Regions from separate parts of the Metabacillus sp. KJ11-3 genome, predicted to be linked through region 3. Evidence: riboswitches for the same ligand, from Rfam matches in the RefSeq annotation. Region 3 holds a riboswitch; each other region holds the start of a gene.
The links. A riboswitch is a leader RNA that binds a small molecule or an ion and turns the genes downstream of it on or off. The one in region 3 is predicted to bind S-adenosylmethionine.
Positions count from the first base shown of each region.

Region 1 (4,883 bases), 430 kb from region 3:
GTGTAGTCCCACAGCATCCGCCAATTAGATTCAGCCAGCCTTGTTCTGCAAAAGCAACAAGCTTTTTCGCGAGTGATTCTGGTGATTCATGATAATTCCCCTCTTCATCAGGTAAGCCTGCATTCGGGTAACAGCTAACAGCTGTATTAGCTAAACCGGAAAGTGTACGAATATGGTCTGTCATAAATTCAGGTCCAGTTGCACAGTTTAATCCAACTGAAAGTGGCTTCATATGTTCTAATGATACATAAAATGCTTCGATATCTTGACCTGCAAGAGTTGTACCCATAGGCTCTATCGTTCCGGAAATCATTAAGGGAAGTTCCTTGCCTGTATGTTCAAAGGCTTTTTTAATTCCTAAAAATCCAGCTTTTACGTTTAACATATCCTGGCTTGTTTCGAGAAGGAGCAAGTCTGCTCCTCCAATAATTAAGCCTCTTGCTTGTTCTTCATAATTTTCGACTAAAGTATCAAATGTTGTTCCACCTGTAACTGAAAGTGTTTTTGTTGTTGGTCCCATTGCACCTGCGACATATCTGGGCTTTTCAGGTGTTGAGTATTTTTCAGCGGCACGTTTCGCTATTTTAGCAGATTCAATGTTTAACTCTAAAGCCAGGCGTCCTAGATCATACTCATCCAAAACAAGACCTGTAGCCCCAAAGGTATTGGTAGAGATAATATCTGATCCAGCTTCCAAATAGGCTTCGTGAATGGTTTCAATCGTCTTTGGAGAAGTCAATGTAAGATATTCATTACATCCATCATAATCTTCTCCGCCAAAATCCTCAGGGGACAGGTCTGCTGCTTGAATCATTGTCCCCATCGCACCATCTAGGACAAGGATTCGTTTTTCTAGCTCTTTGTTGATGCTACACATGTGTAATCTTCCTTTCAGCTCGCTGTTTTTCCTTTTCATGGATGTAATTTGTTAACTCCACTGTAAGGTCGTATTGTAAAAACGGTGTAATTAAATAAATACCATTGAACAGTTCGAAGGCTGTATCAATTAAATCTTTTGCAATGGCAAGGCCTTCTTGGCGTGCCTGTTCTTTATCTGATCCGGCTGAAGCCATTTTTTCACGAATAGAGTCAGATAGCTTTATACCAGGAATTTCATTATGAATAAATTCCGCATTTCGACTTGAGGTTAATGGCATAATCCCGATATAAATCGGAGCTTGCAAGTTTCGTGTTGCTTCATATACATCGATAATTTGCTGGTTTGAATAAAGGGGCTGAGAAATAAAGTAATCAGCGCCATGAGCAATTTTCTTTTCTAGTCGGACTACAGCTTTATCTAAGTGACGTACATTAGGGTTGAACGCTGCCGCTACAGAGAAGTTTGTTTGTTGTCCAAGCGGTTTACCGGAATAGGATACACCTTTATTAAATTGTTTAATTAAACTGATAAGGTCAAATGATGACACATCATATACGGATGTAGCCCCAGGGAAATCACCAATTTTAGATGGATCACCCGTAATGGCTAATATATCTGACATCCCAAGAGAGTGTAAGCCCATGAGATGTGATTGCAGTCCAATTAAATTCCGATCGCGGCATGTAATATGAATTAATGTTCTTGCCCCGGTCTTTTCTTTTGCTAAGATTCCGGCAGCTAAGTTACTAATTCTTGGTGAAGCCAATGAGTTATCTGCAAGTGTTAAAGCATCGATTCCTGCATGGTGAAGCGCTTCTGCACCTTCAAGGAATTTCTCCATACCCAGTTTTTTAGGGGGATCTAATTCAACAATAACAGAACGTCTCTCCTGAACAATATCCTCAAGCGGAGTTGGAGATGTGACGTGATGTTCTTGAACATGCAGTTGAGATGTTGCAGGGACTTTAACCTGTTTTGTTGTAACAGGGGATAAGTTTGATACAGCTTCAGCCATTGCTTTAATATGCCTAGGTGTAGTCCCACAGCATCCTCCTATTAATCTCACACCTTGATCTCTAAATTTTAGAGCACTTTCCTTGAAATACGTTTCATCAGATTCATAGACAAGATTCCCCTCAATTAGTGCAGGTAAGCTGCTGTTTGGAAAAACAGATAAATAGGCTTCATTTGGTATTGGTACCTCTTCTAAAGATTGAATCATATGGTAAGGACCTAGGCGACAGTTTAAGCCAACAACATTTGCACCAAGGTCTTCCAGAAGTGTGAGACCATTTTTCACTGATGTTCCATCCTGCAGGACACCAGCTTCATGAAGGGAAACATTTGCAATAATGGGCTTGTTCGTTTCCTTGCGGGCAATTTGAAGAACTGTTTTCATTTCTTCCATATCATAATAAGTTTCAAGTAGAAGACCATCTACATCTTCGTTTAGAAGGAGAAAGAGCTGCTCTCTAAAATTTCGTTTCACTTCTTCAATACTATGTGCACTCTTTTTAAAAGATCTGACCCCGCCAATTGTGCCAAATACATATGTGGATTGATCAGCGGCTTTTTTGGCAATTTCAACTGCTTTTTTGTTAATTTGTCTGATTTCATCTTCTAATCCATATCGTGAAAGTTTGATATCATTAGCACCATATGTGTTTGTTTGAATTAAGTTTGCGCCAGCTTCTATATACGCTTGATGAACAGCAAGGACATCCTCAGGTCTTGATAGATTCAATTCTTCAAAGCAACGATCAACACCATGTGCATAAAGCATTGTACCCATCGCACCGTCACCAATTAAAATGTTATGTTTTAAATCTTCTAAAAAACTCATTGAATGAAGCCTCCGATCTATATGATTAATAGGTAAAAATTGTTTTTAGATAAAGGAAATTAAAAAAGCCTTCTTTAGGAAGAAGGCTTTAATCATTATTAGCTTCTCCTTATCTTTCAAGCATCTTACATGCTTAGCTGGAATTAGCACCTTGGCACTCGCAGAAGTCTTGGTGGGGTGTTGGGAATTGATTGACGGGTAAGAATAAAACACTTCTTAAATAGTGGTGCATATTTTCTTTTAGCACAGCAAGCTTGCACAGCAAGCTTTAAAAAATAAATAAAAATGCTTCGAACAAACAAGATCGCTTTGTTCGATTCATTTTTATACTATCTCAACTTATATTTTAAGGTTGATAGTATAAGAAAAACTAAGGCTTTCGCCAGTTCGCGATAAGCCAAGTTTTTCTAATTTAGTTTTCTGTGCTAAAAGAAAACAACCTAGGCTTGCGTGCTTAACTTAGTCAATCATATTAACCAGACTTCACTCGTTATTGACCGGTTGCTGAAGCTTCATAGGGCCAGTCCCTCTGCTTCTCTTGATAAGATATGAAATTTTCATATAACCTTTAACGTGTGAAAAAGTATTACAACTAATTTATCTAATATTTAGAAAAATATCAATAGTAAATTAACAGTTTGTCAATTTTTACTTAGTATGTGATGAATTATGGTTGTTGTTTTGTTGGAGCCTTTATAAAAATATGAAGAGAGGAGGAAATTATGCTTTTCATATTTGAGGTAGAAAAAAGAGCTGAACTCATTTGAGTTAGCTCTAATAACTATGTTATCGGTAATTAATAAATTGTACATCGATTGGTAAGTCAGCTTCTCTGATTGCGGCAATCACCTGTTGGAGATCGTCACGACTTTTACCTGTTACACGGATTTGATCATCTTGGATTTGCGATTTTACTTTTAAGCCTTTGTCTTTAATAATGCTGTTAATTTTTTTAGCGTTATCTTTGTCAATGCCTGAAACAAGTTCAGCTCTTTGACGGACAGTCCCGCCTGAAGCATTCTCAACTTTTTTATACGAAATATTTTTGATTGGTACATTTCGTTTAATTAATTTGGAAATAAGAACATCTTTTAATTGCTCGAGCTTATACTCATCGTCAGAAACTAAAACAAGCTCTTCCTTTTCTAATGAGACGGTGCTTTTACTACCTTTGAAGTCATATCTTGTCGCAATTTCCTTCATTGCAATATTAATCGCATTCGTTACTTCGGGAAACTCAATCTTTGATACAATATCAAATGAACTATCTTTCGCCATAATTATCCTCCATTACGTATATAATATAGGTTGATTATAGTAAAATATAACAATGATCACAACTTTTGAAGTGATGTTAAAAGAATTTTCTTACAGAAAGAAGAAAGAGAGGATATATTTATGATCCCAGGTACATTTGCAACATTAACAATAGATGAAAAGGTAGATTACGGTTATTTTCTAACAGATGGAAAAGAACGGGTGCTTTTACATAATAATGAAGTGATAGGAGAAGTAGAAGAAGGTGACAAGGTTGAGGTCTTCTTTGGCGTTGACACACAAGATCGACTATATGCCACAATGAAAAAACCATACATTACAGAAGATTCGTATGGTTGGGTCGAGGTCGTAGATGTCGTAGAAGATATGGGAGCTTTCGTGAATATCGGACTTAGTAAAGACGCTCTTGTCGCGAAAGATCATCTTCCTTATTTGAGAGAAGTTTGGCCAAACGTTGGGGACAGGCTTTATTGTACATTAAAAGTATCAGGCAACGGCCGATTTTTTGTTCGATTAGCTACAGAGGAAATCGTTGAGCCGCTTATGAAGGAAGCAGACCGCACGATATTTAATAAAGAGGTAATAGGAACAGTTTACCGAATGATTGTGGCAGGTTCATTTATATTAACAGAAGAAGGATATAAAGGGTTTATTCATTCATCACAGCGCGTGGTTGAACCAAGGCTTGGCGAGACGGTGACTGGAAGAGTCATTGATGTAAAAGAGGATGGAACAATTAATGTTTCTCTTCTCCCTCGAAAGCATGAAGCACAAAGTGGTGATGCGGAGAGAATTTATGCCTACATGCTAGAAAGAAATGGTGCGATGCCATTCACTGACAAAAGTGACCCTGATGACATAAAAGAAAGATTTAACCTTAGT
Region 1 is NZ_CM147865.1:3,669,720-3,674,602, reverse strand. It holds gene metH (methionine synthase) at 1-877, opposite strand, end outside; gene AC0L8O_RS18280 (bifunctional homocysteine S-methyltransferase/methylenetetrahydrofolate reductase) at 870-2,723, opposite strand; SAM riboswitch class I at 3,175-3,271, opposite strand; gene AC0L8O_RS18275 (YajQ family cyclic di-GMP-binding protein) at 3,510-4,001, opposite strand; gene AC0L8O_RS18270 (CvfB family protein) at 4,122-4,883, shown strand, end outside.
Region 1: it holds a riboswitch for S-adenosylmethionine, as region 3 does, so the genes downstream of both, AC0L8O_RS18280 (bifunctional homocysteine S-methyltransferase/methylenetetrahydrofolate reductase) here and AC0L8O_RS20480 (sugar ABC transporter substrate-binding protein) in region 3, are expected to answer to the same signal.

Region 2 (4,883 bases), 1.7 Mb from region 3:
AACAATTGGACTTTGTCATGGAGTACAAGGCGGGCATAGGCAAATTGCAGAAGTGTTAGGCTATAAAAAAGAAGAAATCGACATTATTTGTGCAGGGATCAATCATCAAACATGGTACATTAGTGTGAAACATAAGGGAGAAGATGTAACAGGAAATCTTTTAGAAGCATTTGAGGAACATCCTGAGTTTCGTAAAACAGAAAAAGTCAGAATTGATATGTTAAGGAGATTTGGCTATTACTCCACAGAATCAAATGGGCATTTAAGTGAATATGTCCCATGGTATCGAAAACGCACGGATGAGATTAAGGAATGGATAGATTTAGGCTCATGGATAAATGGTGAAACAGGTGGTTATTTGCGTGTGTGCACAGAGGGAAGGAATTGGTTTGAGACAGATTTCCCAAATTGGATGAAGGAACCATCTCTTACATATAAACCCGAGAACCGCAGTGAGGAACATGGTTCGTATATTATTGAGGGACTTGAAACAGGAAGAGTATATCGAGGACATTTTAATGTAGTGAATAATGGGGTGATCACAAATCTTCCTGATGATGCCATAATTGAAGCTCCCGGATATGTGGATCGTAATGGGGTCAATATGCCACATGTAGGTGACCTTCCGCTTGGCTGTGCTGCTGTATGTAATGTGAGTATTTCTGTTCAACGATTAGCAGTGGAAGCAGCTGTTAAGGGAGATGACTTTCTACTGCGTCAAGCGATGATGATGGACCCATTAGTAGGAGCGGTATGTAATCCGAAAGAAATATGGCAAATGACAGATGAACTATTAGTTGCACAGGAAAAATGGTTACCACAATATTCAAAAGCAATTTCAGAGGCAAAATATCGTCTTGAAACAGAACAACTTATCCCAACGAAAAATTATAAAGGTGCTGCTCGATTAAAAACTAAAACAGTCGAAGAAATGGCGGAAAATAAAGAAGAAGCAACGAAAAATGCAAGTGCTGCAGATAAGGCAAAAGAACGGCAATCATCTGTTGGGGAATTATGACTTCAAGAAATTAAACGAAAAGTAAAAGTGCTCATGACTCTATTATTTACTTGAAAAATTAATTTGAATTGGTGAAATAATGAAAAACTTTTTGACAGCTTTACCTTTCTCGTGCTAATATGCTATTAAATTCAAAATATCATTAATTATCAAAATACTCTTATTCAGAGTGGCGGAGGGACTGGCCCGATGAAGCCCGGCAACCATTCAACTTTCATTCGTTGAAAAGGTGCTAATTCCTGCAAAGTGTATGGCTTTGACAAATAAGAGGGGATTTCATTGAAATGAAGACCTCTCTATTTTAAATAGAGAGGTCATTTAGATACTGGAAGAAGAAATCGTCTGAAAAATTACATATCAAATGTAACAGGTGCTGTGAAATCTATCACAGCTTAAAAGGGAAGTTCGGTGAAAATCCGGCACGGTCCCGCCACTGTAATGGGGAGCAACTTATTATTAACCACTATTTCATATGAAATGGGAAGGGATAAGAAGCCATGAACCTAAGTCAGGAGACCTGCCTGTTATATGCGCTTGTACCTACGGATGTATAGGGAGGAGTGAGGAATACGTGTTGAGAAATCCGGAATGTCTCAACTCTAGTTAGCTATGCGTATGAATCTCTCTTTTCTAATTTGAAAAGGGAGATTTTTTGTTTGGGGCAAAAATAGAAATGATAGGAGTGCATGAATACAATGAGTCAAATACAAAGCTCGAACTTAGGATATCCTCGTATTGGTGAAAAACGTGAATGGAAAAAGGTGCTTGAACAATACTGGGCAGGGAATCTTGATAAAGACACATTTTTAAACCGAATGGAAGAGATCCGCCTACAACATCTAAAAAAACAAAAAGAGCAAGGCATTGATTTAATACCGATAGGAGATTTCAGCTTTTATGATCATGTTCTTGATACAGCTGTAATGTTTGGTCTTGTTCCCGAGCGATTTGATTACACGACTGGCGCAGTTTCTTTAGAAACATATTTTGATATGGCAAGGGGTAATAAAGGTGCAGTTGCTTGTGAAATGACAAAATGGTTTAACACAAATTATCACTATATTGTTCCAGAGTTAAATAATGCTGAACCTAAACTTGTGGAAAACCGTCCACTTGCATTTTATAAAGAAGCAAAACAAAAGTTAAATATTGAAGGAAAACCAGTCATTTTAGGTCCAGTGACTTTTGTAAAGCTATCTAAAGGATACAAAAAGTCTGAGTTTCGCGATTTAGTAGAGAGATTTGTCCCGCTTTATGCTGAAATCCTGCAGCAATTACAAACAGAAGGTGTCCAGTTGGTTCAAATGGATGAACCAATAGTAGCGACAAATATTACTTATGAAGAGGTTGAACTGCTCCGTGAAGTCTATCAGCAGTTACATGAAGCAGCACCAAATGTTCACGTAATTTTACAAACGTATTTTGATCATATTGAATATTTTAAAGAAATTTGTTCATTACCAGTACATGGTATAGGACTTGATTTTGTCCACGATAGCGGCCATCACCTTAAAGCTTTAAAAAGCTTTGGTTTTCCTAGTGATAAAGTGTTAGCAGCTGGTGTAGTCAATGGCCGTAACATTTGGCGTTGTAATCTCGAAGAGCAACTTTCACTTTTGACAGAAATATCAGAGTTTGTTTCAAACGACCGTTTAATCGTCCAACCATCATCAAGTTTGTTACATGTACCAGTAACGGTCAAAAGTGAAGAAGTAATTGATGTGGTTCTCAAAAATGCCCTATCCTTTGCTGATGAGAAAATAAATGAAGTTATTGTCTTAACTAAAGCGCTGAATAATGGCATTGAATCTGTACAAGTACAACTGAAAGAGTGTACTGCATCTATTCAATCTTTAAACCATTCTTCATTTAGAAACAATTCGGATGTACAAGATGCGATAAAAAACATTCATGTATATGATGTAGGTCGGAGAGCGGATTTTTTGATACGCCAAGAATTACAGGCTAAAACCTTTGAGTTACCAATGCTTCCTACGACAACGATCGGAAGCTTTCCCCAAACAAAAGAAGTAAGAAATCAACGTTTAAAATGGCGTAAAGGCGAGTTAACCGATGCGGAATATGAGGAATATATAAAAGCAGAAATTAAAAAATGGATAGATATTCAAGAGGAATTAGGTCTGGACGTTTTTGTTCATGGAGAATTCGAACGTACAGATATGGTTGAATATTTTGGAGAAAAACTACTAGGATTCCAATTTACAAAGTTTGGATGGGTTCAATCATATGGATCACGATGTGTGAAACCGCCACTTATCTATGGTGATGTTGATTTGAAGGAATCGATGACGGTAAAGGAAACGGTATTCGCTCAATCACTAACAGCAAAACCTGTTAAAGGAATGCTGACTGGCCCGATAACTATATTAAATTGGTCATTTGTTCGTGATGATATTTCCCGTTTCGATGTGGCAAATCAAATTGCTCTGGCACTGAGAAAAGAGGTTGATAGCCTTGAGAAAAACGGAATCCGAATGATTCAAGTTGATGAACCGGCAATTAGAGAAGGTTTACCTTTAAAACGTGAAAATTGGGATCGTTACCTTAATGAAGCAGTATATGCATTTAAGCTTGCAACAACATCAGTTCAAGATGAGACCCAAATTCATACACATATGTGTTATTCAGATTTTAAAAATATTATTACAACCATTGATGAACTTGATGCAGATGTTATTTCTATTGAAACTTCAAGAAGTCACGGAGAATTAATCCAAGCTTTTGAAGAAACGACATATAATAAAGGGATTGGACTGGGTGTATATGATATTCATAGTCCACGTGTTCCAAAAGTTGAGGAGCTTTTAAGAAATATTGATCGGGCACTTCAAGTGTTGGATCCAAAATTGTTCTGGATCAATCCTGATTGTGGATTAAAGACACGCGGAAAAGAAGAAACGGTTGCAGCGTTAAAAGTAATGGTAGAAGCAGCCAAGTACACGAGAGAAAAGCTGCTTGTAAACAATAGTTAATAAATAACGTAAACAATGCGGGATCTCATTAGGTCCCGTGTTTTTTATGACCATTGACTACTTTATGAAAAAGAGTTCACAAAAAATAAAAGAATTATAGTGAAGTCTCTGTTGAATACAAACCGAATAGTGTAAAATAGGTATGTAAATTACTCATTTTGAGGCTTGTTTAAATTTCCTGTTGATTTCCGTTTCATTTAATAATGATAAAAATCAATACTTATCAATAACATGGCCACAAATTATAAGTCCAACTGGAGGTTTTCACTTTACCATGCCTAGTCGTTATGCAGATTCTAATTTAAAACTATTTTCGCTTAACTCTGATCCCAAGTTAGCGAAGAAGATTGCCGAAATTCTTGGGATTGAATTAGGGAAGAGTTCTGTTACTCGTTTTAGTGATGGAGAAATTCAAATTAACATTGAGGAAAGTATTCGTGGAGATGAGGTGTACATCATCCAATCGATTAGCAATCCTGTAAATGAACATTTAATGGAATTATTAATTATGGTAGATGCTTTAAAGCGTGCATCTGCAAAAACAATCAATTTGGTTATTCCATACTACGGATATGCCAGACAGGACCGTAAAGCTAGGGCAAGGGAGCCAATTACTGCAAAGCTAGTGGCAAATCTACTCCAAAGAGCAGGCTCTACTCGGGTGATTGCTCTTGATTTACACGCCCCCCAGATTCAGGGCTTCTTTGATATTCCAATAGACCATCTATTAGGTGTTCCAATCTTAGGGGAATACTTTATAAATAAGAACTTAGAAGATATTGTCATTGTGTCACCAGACCACGGCGGTGTTACAAGAGCTCGTAAATTAGCAGATCGTTTGAAAGCTCCAATTGCGATAATTGACAAAAGAC
Region 2 is NZ_CM147865.1:2,369,795-2,374,677, reverse strand. It holds gene melA (alpha-galactosidase) at 1-1,018, shown strand, start outside; SAM riboswitch class I at 1,176-1,288, shown strand; cobalamin riboswitch at 1,370-1,557, shown strand; gene metE (5-methyltetrahydropteroyltriglutamate--homocysteine S-methyltransferase) at 1,714-4,011, shown strand; gene AC0L8O_RS12075 (ribose-phosphate diphosphokinase) at 4,286-4,883, shown strand, end outside.
Region 2: it holds a riboswitch for S-adenosylmethionine, as region 3 does, so the genes downstream of both, metE (5-methyltetrahydropteroyltriglutamate--homocysteine S-methyltransferase) here and AC0L8O_RS20480 (sugar ABC transporter substrate-binding protein) in region 3, are expected to answer to the same signal.

Region 3 (4,883 bases):
AACCATGATGGATATATTTCCGTCCACGAGACCTCTTCAGACGGTACAATTTTCTTAATAGAGCTTCCATTATAAAAGAAGATGGCTTACGATTGCCATCTTCTTTTTATACTATCAGAAAGTATTTAAATTTTATGGATGAAAGTATAAGAAAAACTAAGGCTTTCGTCATTAGGACTTGGCGACAAGCCTTTGTTTTTCTAATAATGTCACTATTTTAATTTAAAAGAACTTTTCAGAGACACGATCCGATTGAATACCGTTTTTTCTGCTGTTGTGTGCTTAGGATCCACATTAAAGTATCCATGGCGGAAAAATTGAAATTTGTCTTGTGGCTGAATATCCTTCATATTCGGTTCAATAAATCCTTGTAAAACTTCAAGAGAGTTTTCATTTATATAATCAAGGAACGTTTTTTCTTCTGAAGACTCAGCTTCATCTTCACCTTCTTCGTCTTTTTGCTTATCAAGGATAAGTGGCTCATATAAACGAAATTCCGCAGGCAATGCATGTTTAGCATCAACCCAGTGTAATGTCCCTTTTACTTTACGGCCAGTAAAGCCGGTACCACTCTTTGTTTCCGGATCGTAGGTACAATGAATCTCAATCACATTTCCATTTTCATCTTTGATAACCTCTTCACATTTAATGAAATAAGCATGTTTTAATCTTACTTCATTTCCAGGGAACAGGCGGAAATACTTTTTGGGAGGGTTTTCCATAAAGTCCTCTTGCTCGATATAAATTTCACGGGAAAATGGAATTTGTCTTGTTCCCATCTCAGGTACTTCGGGATTAATCTCTGCATCAAGCATTTCAACTTGATCTTCCGGATAATTTGTAATGACAACTTTCAAAGGCTTCAAGATTCCCATTGTTCGAGGAGCTTGAAGTTTTAAGTCTTCACGGACAAAATGCTCAAGCATCGCTTCATCAACTGTAGCAAATCCCTTTGAAACACCAGTCTCTTTTACAAATTCACGAATAGCTTTTGGTGTATATCCTTTTCTACGTAACCCGGAGATGGTTGGCATACGCGGATCATCCCATCCATCAACAACCTTCTCATCAACAAGTTGTTTTAATTTTCGCTTACTCATCACTGTATTCGTGATACCTAAACGACCAAATTCTATTTGCTGTGGTTGATGCTCCATTTCACATTCTTCAATAACCCAGTTATAAAGAGGGCGTTGGTCCTCGAACTCTGTTGTACATAAGGAATGTGTAATGCCTTCGATTGCATCTTCGAGTGGATGAGCAAAAGCATACATTGGATAGATACACCATGTATCACCAGTATTATGATGAGTAGCATGTGAAACACGGTAGATAACAGGATCACGTAAATTTATATTTGGTGATGACATATCAATTTTTGCACGGAGAACTTTTTCTCCATTGCCAAATTCTCCATTACGCATACGCTCAAATAAATCAAGGTTTTCCTCAATAGAGCGAGTTCTGTATGGACTTTCTTTACCAGGCTCAGTCAATGTACCACGATATTCTCTAATTTCATCCGCTGTTAAATCATCTACATAGGCTTTACCTTTTTTGATAAGGAGAACGGCACGATTGTACATTTCTTCAAAATAATCGGATGCAAAGAATAAACCGTCCCAGTCGTAGCCTAACCAAGCTACATCTTCTTTAATGGATTCTACATATTCTGTATCCTCTTTTAATGGATTTGTATCATCAAATCGTAAATTTGTTTTTCCATTAAATTCATCTGCTAATCCAAAGTTAATAACAATCGATTTTGCATGACCAATATGAAGATAGCCATTTGGTTCCGGCGGGAAGCGAGTGTACACATAATCCCGTTTTCCTGTCTCAAGATCCTCTTTAATAATGGTTTTAATAAAGTTTGAGGAATTGTGTTCCAAATCAGATCAAACCTTTCTTTTATATGTAAGAATAAATTCTACCCTCCATTATACCAATAGATAATAAAAAGGTTAATTTACTTGCGGTATTTATTTGTAATAGTATATATAATTGCTACATGAATCAATGTGTATACAAGAATTGAAGAAAAGATAAGCTGTTTTCTGAAAGAATTTCATTTAGATCCTAGTTTGAATCGGTAGTGGAGCGAAATGGAACGGACTAAATATTACATGTAACTTTATTAAAAGACCATAGTACGCAAAATAACTAAAAGAAAGTTAAGTGCATGCATCTTAATCAGTTGTGTAAAATAACACAGTCTGGTAGGAGGTGAGAGTATGCCAAATAGAAACGATAATAAGTTCAGAAAGATTGAATCTGAAAGTCAAAAACAAGGTAAATCCCAGGAAGAATATGCTGCAGAGTTAGCTAACAACAAAATGAAAGCACAGAAAAGAAAGTAATAATTCACATGGGCAAGCATGGATGCTTGTCTTTTATATTGAAAAAAATGTAAGCCTTTTATTATAAAGATATAATAAATTCTGATATTATAAATATTCAAATAATGGTTGACATTCATTCTATACCGGATTAAAGTATATATATTGTTATTTTACTTAATCGCATAAAAACATCTCTTATCAAGAGTGGCAGAGGGACTGGCCCGATGATGCCCGGCAACCGTTCTATTTTCGAATAGAATTGGTGCTAAATCCTGCAAAGCTGTATATAGCTTTGAAAGATAAGAGAGGAGACTCCTATTATTGTGGTGAAACCTCTCTGTCTAAGAGAGGTTTTTTGTGTTACCAGGACTTGTGAAATTAGAGAGAACAAGTTCAAGGCATGAGTAAATCATATTCTATTAATTGAGGGGAGCAATGCAGCTATGAAGAACAAACTATTTAACACATTATTTATTTTAACATTGGTATTATCCATATTTGTTTCAGGGTGTTCATCCAGTAATGGCGGAGCGAATGAGTCGACAAAATCAAAAGGGAATCCTGACGTGTCACTCGATAATGTGCCTGAAAGATTTAAAGATGGTGAAGAAGTGAAAATTAAAGTAATCCGCAAAATTGGCGGGGATGATCATACAGCTCAATTTCTAGCAGGAGCTAAAGAAGAAGGGGAAGCATTAGGCTTCCAAGTTGATGTATTCACAGCAAATGGTGACACAGCTAAATTCCATGATGCCATCGCACAAGGACTTGAAGAAGATTATGATGGATTTATCATATCTCATGGCGATGATGAAGCAACAATTAATGCTGTGCAAAAGTTGGTTGATGCAGGTAAAAGTGTTGTTACATTTGACTCGATTGATGGATTATCAAAAATTAATGGAGTGACATTAACTTCACAAGATGATGAAGCACTGGCTAAATTAGCTTTAGATCAATTAGTGAAAGAGACAAAAGGTGAAGCGAATATCGTATACCTTTGGGTTGACGGTTTCCCTCCAATGGTTAGAAGAAACGCTGTTTACCAAGATGTTTTAAAGAATAATCCGGGAATTAAAGAAGTAGAGCGCTTTGGTATTGCATCTGCAGATACATCTGTTCAAACGCAAAATGCTGTTGCTTCTATGCTTAATAAGCACCCGAAAGGTGAAATTGATGCGATCTTCGCAACATGGGATGCATTTGCAATCGGTGCTGCACGCGCAATCAAAGAAGCTGGAAGAGATGAAATTAAGATTTACGGCATTGATGTTTCCAATGCAGATCTACAAGAAATGCAAAATGAAGCAAGCTCATGGAAATACACGGCAGCTGTTGATCCAAAGCTTATCGGTGCCGTGGACATGAGAATTTTGGCTAAAAAACTTGCTGATGAAAAAACACCAGAAACATATAATCTTGAAGCTTCACTTATTTCACAAGATGCGTTACTACAATCGAATGAGCCTATTAATATGGTGAATTTAGCTGACACTGTGGAAGGTTGGGGTCAGTCAGATGCATTTGAAGAAGACTGGATGAAAACATTAAAAGAATATTATAAGAAATAATATCTCTAGTAGAGACGGGTGGAGTCTTAGTTCATACTCTCGAAACACCCGCCTCTTTCCTTTTTTCCTCTATATAAACCTCCAAATAAATATTCCAATAAACTAAGAACAGATCAATAAGGAAGGAGGAAGGACAATGAATACATCTGTATTAAAAATGAAAGAAATATCCATTGAGTTTCCTGGAGTAAAAGCACTTGACTCTGTTAATTTTACGATGAAAAGCGGTACGACTCATGCACTAATTGGAGCAAATGGTGCCGGAAAATCGACTCTAATGAAAGTTTTATCAGGTGCTTACAATCATTACACAGGACAAATTCAAATAAATGGCAAAGAAGTGTTAATTAAAGACCCTAAGGATGCACAAGTACAAGGTATTCAAATTGTTCACCAGGAAGTGGATACAGCCCTTATCCCATATTTAACAGTAGGAGAGAACATTATGCTCACCAAAACAGTGAGTGAGATGGGAAAGAGGCAATTCATTCGCTGGAAGCAAATCCATCAACAAGCAACTGAAATTTTAAATAGCTTAAATATAAAGGTGTCATCTAAAAAGCTGGTAAGTGAACTGACTCTTGCAGAAAAACAGATGGTGCTGATTGCAAGAACAGTCTCGTCAAAATGTAAATTCCTTATCCTCGATGAGCCGACTGCACCATTAAGTCATGCTGAGACAAAGGAGTTATTCAGGATTATTCGTGATCTAAAGGAGAAAAATGTCGGAATTATCTTTATTTCACACCGTCTTCCTGAAATATTTGAGATTTGTGATGAGATTACAATCATGAGAAATGGAATGCTTGTCACACATGAACGTATTCGTGAGACAACTCCTAATAAAGTAATAGAAAACATGCTTGGCAGAGAGCTAGAAGAGCAGTTTCCGGAGAGAACATTTCAAATTGGTGAAACGATCCTGGAGGTCAACCATCTGTATGATCATGAAAAACTATCAGATGTTTCC
Region 3 is NZ_CM147865.1:4,101,891-4,106,773, reverse strand. It holds gene AC0L8O_RS20495 (sensor histidine kinase) at 1-75, shown strand, start outside; gene AC0L8O_RS20490 (glutamine--tRNA ligase/YqeY domain fusion protein) at 213-1,892, opposite strand; gene AC0L8O_RS20485 (hypothetical protein) at 2,235-2,360, shown strand; SAM riboswitch class I at 2,535-2,648, shown strand; gene AC0L8O_RS20480 (sugar ABC transporter substrate-binding protein) at 2,786-3,913, shown strand; gene AC0L8O_RS20475 (sugar ABC transporter ATP-binding protein) at 4,050-4,883, shown strand, end outside.

Region 4 (4,883 bases), 510 kb from region 3:
GACGTTATTCACAGGTGAAAAAGAGCTTACCTTCTTAATGGAAATGTGCAAAGGTTTTGTTGCATTAGCGATGTCACGTAACTCTTTTGCGATAGCTTTAATTTCAGTATCATCTGCATCAAATGCTGTTTTTAACGTTAAATGCGGTGGAACTAAAGCGTAATTCGTGTCATATCGTTTACGATATGAATTGGCAAGATCCTGTAGTTTTTTAGATGGAAAAAGGGCAATTCCGTATTTCATGTCATTCCCTCCTAACGAGTCATTGTAATGTTAGTATATCAAATTTTTGAAAATAAACATATGTACGTATGATGTGTCTGAAAATTACTCAAATATTTGCTTGAAAATCGGCGTTAAAGAAGGCTGCCAATACTTCCATGTATGATCGCCATCAAATTCTTCATAGGTGTATGAAAATCCTTTTTTTCAATCGCTTCTGCAAGCTTGCGGTTTGGTGTCACAAAATCAAGGATCTCACCATGAGTTGTTTTTACAGCTGTTTCTTTCTTTCCGATTTGATGATAAACAATTGGACGGGTAGATGAAGTAAAGTTTTCAACTGCTTCCAATACACCATCATTAACAAATGGGGATTGCAAAATAAGTTTACCAAAAATATTTGGATACATTAAGCCTGTCAGCAAGGAAACGGATGCCCCTAAAGAATCCCCGATAAGAGCACGGCCGTAGCCAATTTGGTAGGTTGGAAATTCTTCATCCAAATATGGAACAAGCTCATGTGCAAGAAAACGTATATACTGCTTAACCTTAACTCCATCAGGATGATATTTATCTCGGCGGTCATCGACATCTTTGTATGGAATTCCTACAACAATAACATTCTCAATTTCTTCTTCTTTCATGAGTGCTTCGAGTTGTCTGCCAACCCGGCCCAGCTTGAAATAATCCTGACCATCCTGTGCAATTAACAAACTATACTTATATAAAGGAGAAAAATTTTCCGGAAGATAAATAAGCAATGTTACTTCTTCCTCTAAAGATGCTGAAAAAAAGGAACGCTCCTTTATAATACCTGTTTGTTTACTCATCATTTCCCTCCTTAATGTATATGTTTGAAACCATTTTCTATTTTAACACGCCTGAGTGGATTCATCCTTAAAAATGCAAATAGAAAGATAGAGAAAAAAGGTTTGAAAAAATGGGACAAGGGAATGTACATGGTAAACCTATTAAAAAAGAGTGAAAGGAGAATCACAATGAAAAAACAAGCCTTATCAAAGAGGACAGTGGTTTTATCCGGTGTTGCGCTATCGACAATAGGTGTTACTTCTTATTTATTAAAAGATGAGAAACGAAAAGATAAAATGAATTATGGAATTCAGCGTATAAAAAATAAAGCAAAAATCCTTTTATCTAGGAAAGAACCAGTTATGGAAAAAGCCGGACATCCCGATCCTTATGATATAGAAGATAATTCAATGGTTGCAGAAGGATCTATGTACTCTGTTAATTATTTTAATGAAAAATCGAAATCTAAGTAGAAGCCGACAAAACGTCGGCTTTTTACGTTCGAATAATTATACAAATCAAACTATTACAATAATTGTATTGCATTCTAAACTCGAATCATGTAAAGTAGTAAAAAAAGTAAACCAAACAATTTCATATATTTCTTATCAAGAGAGGCAGAGGGACTGGCCCTATGAAGCCTCAGCAACCGGTTCATAACGAGTGAAGATCTGGTGATTGATATTTATTTTCTTAGAATATACCTATGTTGGTTTTTAAAAGCACCGACAGATGATGAAAAATGAAGCGAACAAAGCGATTTTGTTTGTTCGAAGCATTTTTCATCATCTGTCGCTGGCTTGCATCGCAAGCCGCAAGCATTGCGTGCTTCTAAAAACCCACTTAAACAAATTAAGTAGGTTCTAAGTTCATAAGTAAATATTAAGCTAACAGATTTTACGAAAGATCTTCCACGAGTGCCAAGGTGCTAAATCCAGCAAGCCACACCAGCTTTATGCTTGAGAGATAAGAAGAAGCGCACTCAAAACAACACAGTCTTCTTCTTAACGGGGAAGACTTTTTATTTTGCCTTAGAAGATAAGGAACGCTTTCTCTCATGTCCATAATGATTAATTCAAACTTTAGGAGTGACAAACATGAGCAAACGAATTGAAACGAAATTAGCCCAAATTGGTAACAGAAGTGAAAATGTAACAGGTACTGTAAACCCTCCAGTTTATTTTTCTACAGCATATCGTCATGCAGGGATTGGAGAATCAACAGGGTTTGATTATATACGTACAGGAAATCCAACCAGATTGCTTGTAGAGCAGGCAATTGCTGACTTAGAGCATGGTGATCGGGGATTTGCTTTCAGCTCGGGAATGGCTGCCATCCAAACGATCATGGCTTTATTTCAAAGTGGAGATGAACTAATCGTCTCATCTGATTTATATGGTGGAACATATCGATTATTTGAAAGAGAGTGGAGAAAGTACGGACTATCTTTTCAATACGATGATTTCACAAATCCAGCGGAAACAGAAAAGTTAATCAATGAAAAAACAAAAGCACTATTTATTGAAACACCAACAAATCCATTAATGCAGGAAACAGATATAAAGGAATTAGCAGCAATTGCAAAAAAACATGAGATCTTAGTGATTGTGGATAATACCTTCTATACTCCTGTTCTTCAAACACCAATATTAGTTGGTGCTGATATTGTGATTCACAGTGCAACAAAATATTTAGGCGGACATAATGATGTACTTGCCGGTTTAGTTGTAACCAAAGGGCAGGAACTGAGTGATGAGTTTTTTCAGCACCAAAATGCGATCGGAGCGGTGTTATCTCCATTCGATTCATGGTTATTAATGAGAGGGATGAAAACATTATCTCTTCGTATGAGACAGCACCAGCAAAATGCTCAGCAGGTTGCACAATTTTTAGAGGAGCATCCTGATGTACTCGATGTTCTTTATCCGGGAAAAGGTGGAATGCTTTCTTTCCGTTTGCAGGATGAAGCATGGGTAAATCCATTCCTTAAAAACTTGAAAACCATTTGTTTTGCAGAAAGTTTAGGTGGTATTGAAAGTTTCATTACGTACCCGGCTACCCAAACACATATGGACATACCTGAAGAAATTCGCATTGCAAATGGTGTCTGTAACAAGTTATTGCGTTTTTCAGTAGGTGTTGAGCATGCGGAAGATATTATAGAAGATCTTACACAAGCATTTAAAGCAATGAAGGGAGCTGTAGCAGTTGAGCAATCATAATTGGTCATTTCAAACAAAACTACTTCATAATGAATCAAAGGTGGATCATAGCACAGGATCGGTAAGTGTGCCTATTCACCATTCTTCCACCTTTCATCAATTTAATATTGATGAGTTTGGGAAGTATGATTATGCCCGTTCAGGAAATCCGACACGCGAAGCTTTGGAACAAGCTATCGCAGAATTAGAGGGTGGATCAAGAGGGTTGGCATTTTCTTCAGGAATGGCTGCTATTTCAACAGCATTCTTATTATTATCGCAAGGTGATCACGTATTGGTCACCGAGGATGTATATGGCGGGACATTTCGGATTATTACAGATGTATTAACTCGTTTTGGAATTGAGCATACATTTGTTGATATGACAGATCTTCATCAGGTTGCATCTGAAATTAGACCAAATACGAAAGTGATCTATATGGAAACACCTTCAAATCCGTTGTTAAAGGTAACGGACATTCAAGGTATTGTGAATTTAGCAAAAGCCAATAATTGTTTAACCTTTTTAGATAATACGTTTTTGACACCAGAACTTCAAAGACCATTAGAGCTTGGTGTGGATGTTGTGCTTCATAGTGCAACGAAGTTTTTAGCAGGTCATAGTGATGTACTTGCAGGACTTGCGGTTGTAAAAGACCCTGAGCTTGGGGATCGCTTATATAAACTACAAAATGCATTCGGAGCAGTTCTTGGTGTGCAGGATGCATGGTTAGTTCTTAGAGGGTTAAAAACATTGCATGTAAGATTGCAGCAATCACAAGCTTCCGCATTAAAGATCGCTGAGTTTTTAGCTGACCATCCAAAGGTGGTTGAAGTATACTACCCGGGCTTAAGCTTTCATCCGGGACATGATACACAGCGATATCAAGCAGACGGACCTGGTGCGGTTTTATCATTTAAACTAGCGGATGGAGATGCAGTAAGAACGTTGGTGGAGAATGTTGAGCTTCCTGTTTTCGCTGTAAGCTTAGGAGCGGTTGAATCAATTCTTTCCTATCCGGCAAAAATGTCGCATGCAGCAATGCCGCCAGCTGAACGTGAAAAACGTGGGATTTCTGATGGATTGCTTCGATTAAGTGTAGGGTTAGAAAAGGTGGATGACTTAATTAAGGATTTTGATGCAGCATTGGAGAAGCTTCCGACTGTGAAGAAGAAGGAAAATGTGAATGCATAAGTTAAGAAGAGAGCTAACTTTTTGTAAAATGGACCCTATAAAATAGACAGTTTTAAAAAAGAGGCTTGTCCTTGAATTTTTTACTGACTCTGTTTTGCAGGGTCTTTTTTTTGTTATATTTTAATTATTCAAATAGGTGAGGGTGTAAAATGGGGAAAAACAAATTTTCAGAAGAACAACAAAAACAGCTACTGTCCAATCCTTTCATCGAAAAAGTAAGTGATTCAAGTATATCTTACACAAAAGAATTTAAAGAACGATTTTATCAGGAATACCAATCTGGAAAAGGACCATCGGCTATTCTGCGTGATATGGAAATTGATCCTACTCTTTTAGGGAAAAGAAGAAAGGACAGTCTAGTTCAAAGAGTTAAAGATTATGCAGAACGAATAGATGGCTATCAAGACATGAGAGGTAAAAATTCTGGTCGTCATTCCATTAAGGAATTATCAAAT
Region 4 is NZ_CM147865.1:3,589,618-3,594,500, reverse strand. It holds gene AC0L8O_RS17850 (YjcG family protein) at 1-243, opposite strand, end outside; partial or broken gene AC0L8O_RS17845 (esterase family protein) at 328-1,052, opposite strand; gene AC0L8O_RS17840 (hypothetical protein) at 1,221-1,505, shown strand; SAM riboswitch class I at 1,635-1,774, shown strand; gene AC0L8O_RS17835 (methionine biosynthesis PLP-dependent protein) at 2,130-3,254, shown strand; gene metC (cystathionine beta-lyase) at 3,241-4,428, shown strand; gene AC0L8O_RS17825 (HTH domain-containing protein) at 4,578-4,883, shown strand, end outside.
Region 4: it holds a riboswitch for S-adenosylmethionine, as region 3 does, so the genes downstream of both, AC0L8O_RS17835 (methionine biosynthesis PLP-dependent protein) here and AC0L8O_RS20480 (sugar ABC transporter substrate-binding protein) in region 3, are expected to answer to the same signal.